4 regions of the Paenibacillus germinis genome follow, and region 1 is predicted to be linked to each of the others. Evidence: riboswitches for the same ligand, from Rfam matches in the RefSeq annotation. Region 1 holds a riboswitch; each other region holds the start of a gene.
What was found. A riboswitch is a leader RNA that binds a small molecule or an ion and turns the genes downstream of it on or off. The one in region 1 is predicted to bind cyclic di-AMP.
Positions count from the first base shown of each region.

Region 2: it holds a riboswitch for cyclic di-AMP, as region 1 does, so the genes downstream of both, GC102_RS26910 (C40 family peptidase) here and GC102_RS17770 (resuscitation-promoting factor) in region 1, are expected to answer to the same signal.
Region 3: it holds a riboswitch for cyclic di-AMP, as region 1 does, so the genes downstream of both, GC102_RS09740 (CAP domain-containing protein) here and GC102_RS17770 (resuscitation-promoting factor) in region 1, are expected to answer to the same signal.
Region 4: it holds a riboswitch for cyclic di-AMP, as region 1 does, so the genes downstream of both, GC102_RS32770 (C40 family peptidase) here and GC102_RS17770 (resuscitation-promoting factor) in region 1, are expected to answer to the same signal.

Region 1 covers NZ_WHOC01000088.1:54,039-56,241, reverse strand. Annotated here, with positions in the region: gene GC102_RS17775 (ABC transporter ATP-binding protein) at 1-485, opposite strand, end outside; cyclic di-AMP (ydaO/yuaA leader) riboswitch at 768-953, shown strand; gene GC102_RS17770 (resuscitation-promoting factor) at 1,247-2,203, shown strand, end outside.
Region 2 covers NZ_WHOC01000144.1:62,236-64,438, forward strand. Annotated here, with positions in the region: gene GC102_RS26905 (hypothetical protein) at 1-55, opposite strand, end outside; gene GC102_RS26910 (C40 family peptidase) at 238-1,128, opposite strand; cyclic di-AMP (ydaO/yuaA leader) riboswitch at 1,131-1,289, opposite strand; gene GC102_RS26915 (MgtC/SapB family protein) at 1,368-2,048, opposite strand; gene GC102_RS26920 (glycerophosphodiester phosphodiesterase) at 2,120-2,203, opposite strand, start outside.
Region 3 covers NZ_WHOC01000047.1:24,752-26,954, reverse strand. Annotated here, with positions in the region: gene GC102_RS09745 (DinB family protein) at 21-491, shown strand; cyclic di-AMP (ydaO/yuaA leader) riboswitch at 614-746, shown strand; gene GC102_RS09740 (CAP domain-containing protein) at 752-1,402, shown strand; gene GC102_RS09735 (phosphotransferase family protein) at 1,629-2,203, shown strand, end outside.
Region 4 covers NZ_WHOC01000168.1:27,144-29,346, forward strand. Annotated here, with positions in the region: gene GC102_RS32760 (M1 family metallopeptidase) at 1-11, shown strand, start outside; gene GC102_RS32765 (hypothetical protein) at 87-905, shown strand; cyclic di-AMP (ydaO/yuaA leader) riboswitch at 1,075-1,213, shown strand; gene GC102_RS32770 (C40 family peptidase) at 1,217-1,693, shown strand; guanidine-I (ykkC/yxkD leader) riboswitch at 1,816-1,918, shown strand; gene sugE (quaternary ammonium compound efflux SMR transporter SugE) at 2,007-2,203, shown strand, end outside.

The DNA of each region.
Region 1 (2,203 bases):
TCATCGATAATATATAACGAGGGTTCGATCAGGAATGCATTCATAATCATGACTTTCTGTTTCATCCCTTTGGATAAATGACTGGCGAAGCTGTTCAGCTTGTCCTTCATTTGAAACTGCTCCAAAAGAGAGCTAGATCGAGCCAAATAGTCGTCTTTCGACAATCCGTAGGCCATAGCGGTGAGCTCGAGGTGTTCGCGGATCGTAAGCTCTTCGTAGAGCTCAGGACTTTCGGGTACATAAGCGTAGGTTGCGCGATAGGACAAAGGATTTTCAGCTAAAGTTAGTCCGTTGATTCGAATCGATCCTTTTTGCGGTTGGAGAAGGCCGAGAATGTTTTTGATTGTTGTACTTTTACCTGCACCATTAAGTCCGATCAGACCCATCATTTCACCTTGACGGATAGAAAAGGTTAGGTCATGAAGAACAGGTTTTTTTGGTAAATATCCCCCATATAAAGAGTCAACTTGTAGAATGGAGCCCATCTCATTGCCTCCCTGATTAGCAAATTATTGGTATTTATGAATCACTTTCCTATACGATCATTATAAACAAATTTGTAATTTAAGCCTAGTTTAGGGGTGAAAAGTTGAAAATAGTTAGTATACGTACGTAAAAATGAGATATAAGTAGAAATAGGGCTATTTAATTGTGTGTTTAAGCGAATTTTAGTTGATTTAGCCCTTTTTAGTAGGTGTCAATCCCTTTACAGGTTAAGATTAACAGCGTAATATACTTTTCATAATAACTTAATAACCAATTTGCCATTTTTCCATTCGCTGAGTTCCATTTATGGGAACGGGGGAACCACTGTAAGCTGAAGAAGCATGCTTCTTGAGTGAACAGAGTGAGTAACAGGGGTGAATCTTTGAGTATACTTTGTATGCTCTTAGTAGGGCGACTCTCACGTCCGAATCCGTCAGCTAACCTCGTAAGCGTAAGAGAGGTAACGATTGTCGTGCGTGCTATTTGTGTATTTTACTATACAAACTAAGCCAGCGAGAAGAGTCCTCTTCTTGCTGGCTTTTTGTCTTCATAAAGGGCTATACACATTTCGGACGACTAAAAATTGCCCGGAATTCATATGAATGTTGAATAGGCAAACTGGTGTGGGACGACCAGAAGGCAGCGGTATAGTACCGTACTGCTGATGGCGAACACGTTAAGTTAAACTAAAAAACCTTAGTCGCGTCAAATCTAATCATGCTGTAACCTGGCGGCGAGGCTTTGAAGGAGGACCGAAGAAGTGGGCAGTATCTCTATTAGCGAGACCCATGTAAAACGATCATCCAGCATGTCCTTCGCATTGCGATGGAAGCATGAAAACTTGCGTTTGATTTTAAGTCTAGCCATAATTTCAATCGCAATGACTTTCATGTTTTTGGTGTTGTTGTACGGTACGGCTACCAAGAGCGTATCCGTGGTTGTGAATGGAAAAGAAACCGTTGTGCATACGAAGCAATGGGTCCTGCAACGCCTACTGGATGAACAAGCCATAAAGATTGGTGAACACGATGAAATTTCTACTGCGCCAACGACAACAATCAAGGGTGGAGACAAAATTGTCATCGAACATGCCTCACCGATTCAATTGACTGCTGATGGAAAGACCACCACTGTTTACACAACTGCAAGAACGGTTGAAAGTGCATTGCAACGTTTACATATTGCACTTGGGGAGCACGATCGTTTAACTCCCGAACCGACAGCCGCTCTGAGCTCAGGCGATGAAATCAAAATCGTTCGTGTGAAGAAAGAGACGGAGGAAGTAACTGAGACGATTGCGTTCGATACGGAAAAGAAAAGCGACGCATCGCTGCTCAAAGGCAAAGAGCAAGTCGTCCAAGAAGGTAAAGAGGGCGTACTCTTGAAGAAGAAAGAAAAGACTTTCGAAGATGGTGTTTTAGTAGCGGAAGCAGTTGTGGGTGAAGAAGTACAAACAGAAAGTATTAATAAAGTCGTGTCCGTGGGCACGAAAAATCCTGTTGTTGTTCTCTCGGCTTCATCACCTAGTGTGGATGAGGTTTCGAAGAATGGTGTAACATTTGGGTACAAACAAATCCTGAAGAATGTGAAGTTAACTGCTTATTCGGCAGACGTGGCATCTACAGGTAAATCCGAAGGAACTCCTGGTTTTGGTAAAACCTATACAGGGACTACCGTATCAGAAGGCAGAACGATAGCGGTTGATCCCAAAGTTATC
Region 2 (2,203 bases), on a different contig from region 1:
CTTTATTCGAATGTCTTTTTTTATAAAACCAACTTTTCCAGACACTTAATTGCATGCCGTTCGTGTCACCTGCTTTCTTCCAAACATTTCTTCATTATAGGCTAAAAACCATAAAATTTCGATAAAAATCGCAATATTTCGCGCAAAAAAAGAACATCTGCCTTCTATGCTTTCATTCGAAAGATTCATAGAAAACAAATGTTCGATAATTTAATCCTTTTTCATCACACGGCTTATTTACAGAACTCTTTTGGCTCCCACATATCTGGATCCCCAGTATGAACTGGCGAGACTATCTATCCTTACACCTCTAGACGTTGTCGCCGAAATGAATTGATCATTTCCCAGATAAATACCAACGTGATTTACACTGCCTGCTGCAAAAAACACAAGATCCCCAACCTTCAAGTCCGTAACCCTGGTTCCTGCTTCATCGTACATTTGGACCGAAGTTCTGGGTAGATCAATGCCTTTAGCTTCGTACAAATAGCGCACAAATCCGGAACAATCAAACCCTCCGGGTGTTGTGCCTCCCCAAACGTATGGCGTCCCCATGAACGTATTTGCTGTTTGTACGATTTGATCAGACACGGATGGTTTAGCTACCGCTGCTACCTTTGGAGCTGGTGCTGGTGGCGGTGCAATCCAGGCTGGCTTGTGCGACTTGCCATCGACATTCACAATCGCGATACGATTCGCTTCATTCCACTCAATCGGAGAACCGAATGTTTCAGTGATGAATCGCAAGGGTACATACGTATTACCTTGATAAAGCGTCGGACTGCTTTCCAGACTAATCTTCTTGCTGTTCACAATCGCTTGCTTCTCGTCGGTTGTCAGTTGAATCGTCTGCTGCTTGTTGATCAACGTGACCACGATGTCGCTTTCTTGCTTCGCCCAGCCTACTTGATAACCCAATTTCTCAGATAGTACTCGCAGTGGAACTTGCAGCGTTCCTGCGTTGTCAATAAATGGCTGTACTTCCGGGAACTGAATCAACTCATCGTTGACCTGGACTTTCACAGTGGATGTAGATGATGCGGCTTGAACCGAGGGAGCGGAAAACAGAGATACTGCCGCACAAACAAGTGCGCATGAACAAATAAAGCTTTTTGTAAAAAGTTTCAAAAATTGTTCCTCCTTGAAGCCTCCGAGGTTAGTTGACGGGTTCGGGAAGAGGTTTCCCTAGCGCGCTCAGTTTATTAAACAGCTGAGCATTCATTCACCCCAAATAAAGAAGTCCCCCGTACCAGAGCTTTTGCTGCTCCGAGATTCGGCATTTTTTGTCTATGTTAGACTAGCATAGTTGGTCTATTAGTTTCAACTTTTGTATAGTGGTAATTGTTTCCACGGGATAGCCTCACGTATTAATTGCTTATCGTTTCAACTTCGGCTGCGAGCACATATTTGATCTTCTTGATTTTGCTGTAGACAGTTGTCGTACGATGTTTGTCTGCTGTGGAAATGACCAACTGAATTTGTTGGTTCTCGTTCAAGTCCTTAATTTTGATATGTTTCACCTTCATGTATTCTTCGCTGATTTGATCGATAAGTGTGGACATGTCCCCTTCAGGACTGAAAATAATATTGATCGCCAAGTCCTTCTCCCTCAGCTTTTGTGGGCCAAGCAGCTTGATAAAAATCGGAAACAGATTGATAGCGAAAATAATAAGAATAACAGCCAAAGTCGCCTCTTGATAAAATCCTGCTCCCGTTGCGATGCCAAGAGCGGAAGCCGCCCATACCAATGCCGCGGTCGTAAGTCCAGAAATAATCTCATTACTTCGTCTTAAAATAACGCCAGCCCCAATAAAGCCTACCCCGCTAATGATTTGAGCCGCTAGCCTCATAGGATCCATATTCGTATATCCAGGGATGGAGTACTTTTGAACGGCTCCTATCGATACAATAGTGATTAAGCAGCTAGCCACCGAAATCACCATACTCGTTTTCATACCCAATGGTTTATGCTTGAGTTGACGGTCAATCCCAATCAACAGACCTAATAACAGCGCCATCCCTAGTTTCTCCAAAACAAGAAGACTCATTTCATGTCCCCATTCCTAAAGATAAAATGAAAGGTAAAGCCCCGGAAACCGGGGCTTCGCATAGAAATTTTTCACTTGGAATCCTGCGTTTGCAACAAATCTTTTAATCTTCCAGGGAAGTCCGTAATAATACCCGAAACCCCAAACCCGGTTAG
Region 3 (2,203 bases), on a different contig from region 1:
AGTTTAAAGGAGTGTTAATCATTAACGGAACAGATCTTGTTATATTGAACTTGGAAGAAGTCCGACGTAGAAGTATTAAAGTGTGGAGCGTTATTCCTCTAACTATGCTGGATTGGAGGCCTGATGCCCAAGCCTTAAGCATTAAAGAAATGATCCGGCACATATTGGACAGCGAGCATTATTATCATCTTGCAATTCTTAACAGTGGAAGTTTGTCTTCATACGATTCTCCTTTTGACAATCGGGAATTTTCTTCGGTGGAGGATGAACTGATATTCGCACAAATGTACAGAGAACAATTCTTGAATACCGTTAAATCGTTCACCCCTGAGGATTTGTCAAATATTAAAATTAATCGAAGTGACGTAGGGTATGTTCGAACTTTAGGAGATATGTTAATGAGGATCGCATACCACGAATCCGTTCACACCGGGCAACTGTTGGATTATATGCGAACGGCTGGAATCGATCGGCCACGAATTTGGGATTAATGAGCTAATATTTTGGTCTAAAAGTAACGGCTGATACCGCTTGCAAAATATTGTTGGAAAATTTTGAGTCATGTTCTCTATGATTTCACATGTTACAATTTGTGAGATCCATATGGATCAAATAACTCAGAAGGCCGAAGTTTCATGTGAAGCACGGGGGACCCATTATTTGGGGTGAAGCCGCGACAGCGGCCGGGTGATTACTCTTTGATCCGAATCCGACAGCTAACCTCGCAGGCCGCAAAAAGGAGAGGTTTATTTTGAAACGTTACAAAAAGCTTGTGGTTACCGGCGCAATAGGATTGAGCGTCCTCGTAGGTTCGAGCGCGGCAATGGCCGCACCAGCAACCCATACGGTATCAGGTAATGATACAATGTGGTTAATATCCCAGAAGTATGGCATAAGCCTATCTTCGCTTATTAAGGCAAACCCTCAGGTTGCCAACCCGAACGTGATTTGGTCTGGTATGAGCCTCAACATTCCTGGCAGTACGAGTACAAATGCAGGTACTAAAACGCCAGTTACGACTGCGCCATCCCAAACAACTTTTGCTAGCCAAGTCGTTAACTTAGTTAACCAAGAACGATCAAAGGCTGGACTGCGTCCATTAACCAGCAATAGCGCACTTACCACCATGGCTTTGGACAAAGCGAAGGATATGTACAACAATGGTTATTTCGATCATACCTCGCCGACTTATGGGTCGCCTTTTGATATGATGAGCACATACGGCATTCGCTATTCCTACGCAGGTGAAAACATTGCAAAAGGTCAACAAACGCCTGAAGCTGTCATGAAAGCTTGGATGAACAGCACGGGTCATCGTCAAAACATTCTAAGTCCTAACTTCACCCAAATCGGTGTTGCTTTTTACAACGGCGAATGGGTACAGGAATTCATTAGCAACTAACGTAGCAACATTTGTCAGCAGAATATTTTAAGTAAAACCAGCAACTATTTGTTGCTGGTTTTTTCGTTTTTTGAATTCACCTCTCGGTTATGAGCATATATAACTAACTACAGTAAATAGAAATGTGCCCTCATTTTCAATTATATTTCCATATTAAGTAATTTGTAATAGAATGAAGCGAATGAATGTTCTAAGTGAAATTTGGGGAAGGGTTGAGGTGTCATTAATGTATCCAATCAATTTAGACGAAATACCCAATGAAATAAATGATTATTTAGGTGCCATTAAAGAAATCAGATTTCCAAGACAGGGTCATACATCTGATGTAGCAATAATTGAAAGTTCACGAGGTTGTTTTGTTATAAAAAGAGCAAAAGGTGAACAATATTGTTCCTGGTTATCTAAAGAAATTGATGTGCTATATAGTCTACATAACACGAAGTTACCTATTCCCTCTGTTTATCAGATTGTGCAACAAAAAAGTGAGAATCAGTCTTGGGCATTGCTGCAATTTTTTGAGGGGGAAACTTTAAGACATGTATTAAATAAAGAGAAAAATACGGATAAGAAGCATGAAATGATATTCAATTTTGGTTTAACCTTGTCACAAATTCACTCAACTCCATGCCCCAAGGAATTAATTAGAGATACGATTTGGTTGGATGACATGTTAGTACATGCGGAATATAATCTTAAACATTTCTCGGTAGATGGAACTGCAGAGTTATTAGAACAATTGAAGAACAACAAGCCCCAACCATTGAAAAGCACACTAATTCATGGAGACTTCACTATTGATAA
Region 4 (2,203 bases), on a different contig from region 1:
TCGCCTGGTAAGCGGCTAAAGCAAAACTCTAGTGCACATGCTTACGAAGAAAGTTTTCCTACGGAAAACTCTTAGGAGGGACAACTGTGGCAACTTATATCAAGTCTGGCTTCAGGGCGGCTTTACGGCAACCTTTCGCCACGATCGTCTTGTTCCTGTATCAGATGGGCTGGGGCATCCTGCTGTATAAGCTTGTACAGGGTGTTCTCGTCCCTCTCATGCACCGCTATCCTGGTGGCGAGCAACCGAAGCAAGCGCTGCAGCTATTTCTAGCTGAAGGACAGTTCCAACTTGTCAAAACCGATCTTAGCCATTCCTACCTTTGGTGGCTGGCTGCTCTACTTGTTGTTCGCATGCTGCTCACTCCAATATTGAATAGCGGCGTCTACTACTCGCTGACCCATTCCCAGCAAAATGCCGGCTATCGCTTTTTCCGAGGCATAAAGGAGCTTATGCTCCCATTCCTAATCGCATATGTCGTTCGAATCTCGCTTTCTTTGCTGCCGCTCATATGGCTGTTTCCTAAAGCGCAAAAACAATTCGCACATACCACATCGTATGAGCAAGCGGCCCTCCAATTACTGCCTTGGCTTCTCGGCATGCTCGTCTATGGCTTTCTCTTACATCTTCTTTTTATGTACGTGCAGTTCGCGATTGCTGCCAAACTTGGCATTTTATCCACCGTCATCACTTTCGTTCGCTCTTTGCTTCCTATTATCGGGCTTGCACTTATCCTCCTAATCGCCTCAGGACTATTGGCAGGGGTCACAGTCACTGCAACTTACATTTGGGCAGGTCTGGTAGCACTAATCATTTATCAGCTCTTTCCGCTTTTCCACATTTTCTTCCAAATGTGGGCCATAACTTCCCAATATCAGCTTCTATCTGCCAAAATGAACGGCTAAGTGCATATAAATAAGCTGAAATTAGCACATTTTCTTCTCCCCCCTTGCAAAAGGGGCTTTTTTTTGTTTATTTCCCTAATAAACTTGCATATTTTAATGAGTAGACTCATAGAAAAGGAGGATTTTAAATGTTTATGACGAATTACAAGGACTAGCATCAAAAAAAACCAAATATTTCATGCCGAATTCCTCATTTCTTGGGGAAACGGGGGAACCACACCGGGTGAATTGATCTTGCAAGACAGGGATCATAGGGAACCTTCAACCGAACCCTCCAGCTAACCTCGTAGGCACCGGAAGGAGACAAGCAGTTGAAAAAGATTGTTGCTCTTGTTTTTAGCCTTGTTTTGTTTTTGAGTATCGGTTTAGGAAGCGTGTCAGCGGCCCAATCCACTTTGGATGAAACGGTTGACGGATTGCTCGGAATTCCGTACAGAACGGCAGGAACAACCACAAAGGGCTTTGATTGCTCTGGTTTTACCTCATACGTTTTCGACAAATTCGGCATTGATCTTCCTCATAGCTCATCATCTCAAAATAAAGAAGGCTTCTGGGTTGACAAAAAAGATCTTCGTAAAGGTGATCTTGTGTTCTTTGACACAAGCGGCGGCAATGGCATTTCTCACGTTGGTATCTATCTTGGAAACGGTGAATTCATTCACTCTGCTTCCGATGAAGGTATAGTGAAAAGCAAACTTAGCCAATCTTATTACGCGAAGCGGTATGTATCAGCCAGACGAGTTCTGTGGGATGATATCTACAATCAACTAACTGCTGAATCCAAGTAAACTCTGCAAGACTCATGAATAAAGCCCGGACAAGCCCCGCTCGAAAGAGCAGCTTTCAGGGCTTTTATTCATTTGCAAATCTTGTAACTTGACATCGTATGTTAGCCGTTCTATAATAACGGCATATTGTTTTCTAGGGTTCCGTGGCGTTCATCGTCAGACTGGTCCGAGGGGAAACACGCAGCGAATACGCTGTGGTCACGGAGGGGAAAAAGCCCGGGAGTCATATCGCTTTAGCGATATAACTTCCAGGCTTTTTCCTTTTTTGCGGCATAATAGGTACGTATAAGAAATTTAAGAGGAGTGATTCATCATGGCATGGTTATATCTCGTTATTGCAGGTGTATTTGAGGTACTTTGGGCGATCTCGTTGAAATTTTCGAATGGTTTTACACGTTTAGTTCCTTCCCTCGTCACGATCGCAGGGATGATTGTAAGTTTCTATTTTTTAGCGGTAGCAACAAAAACTCTCCCTATAGGCACAGCATACGCGGCTTGGACCGGAATTGG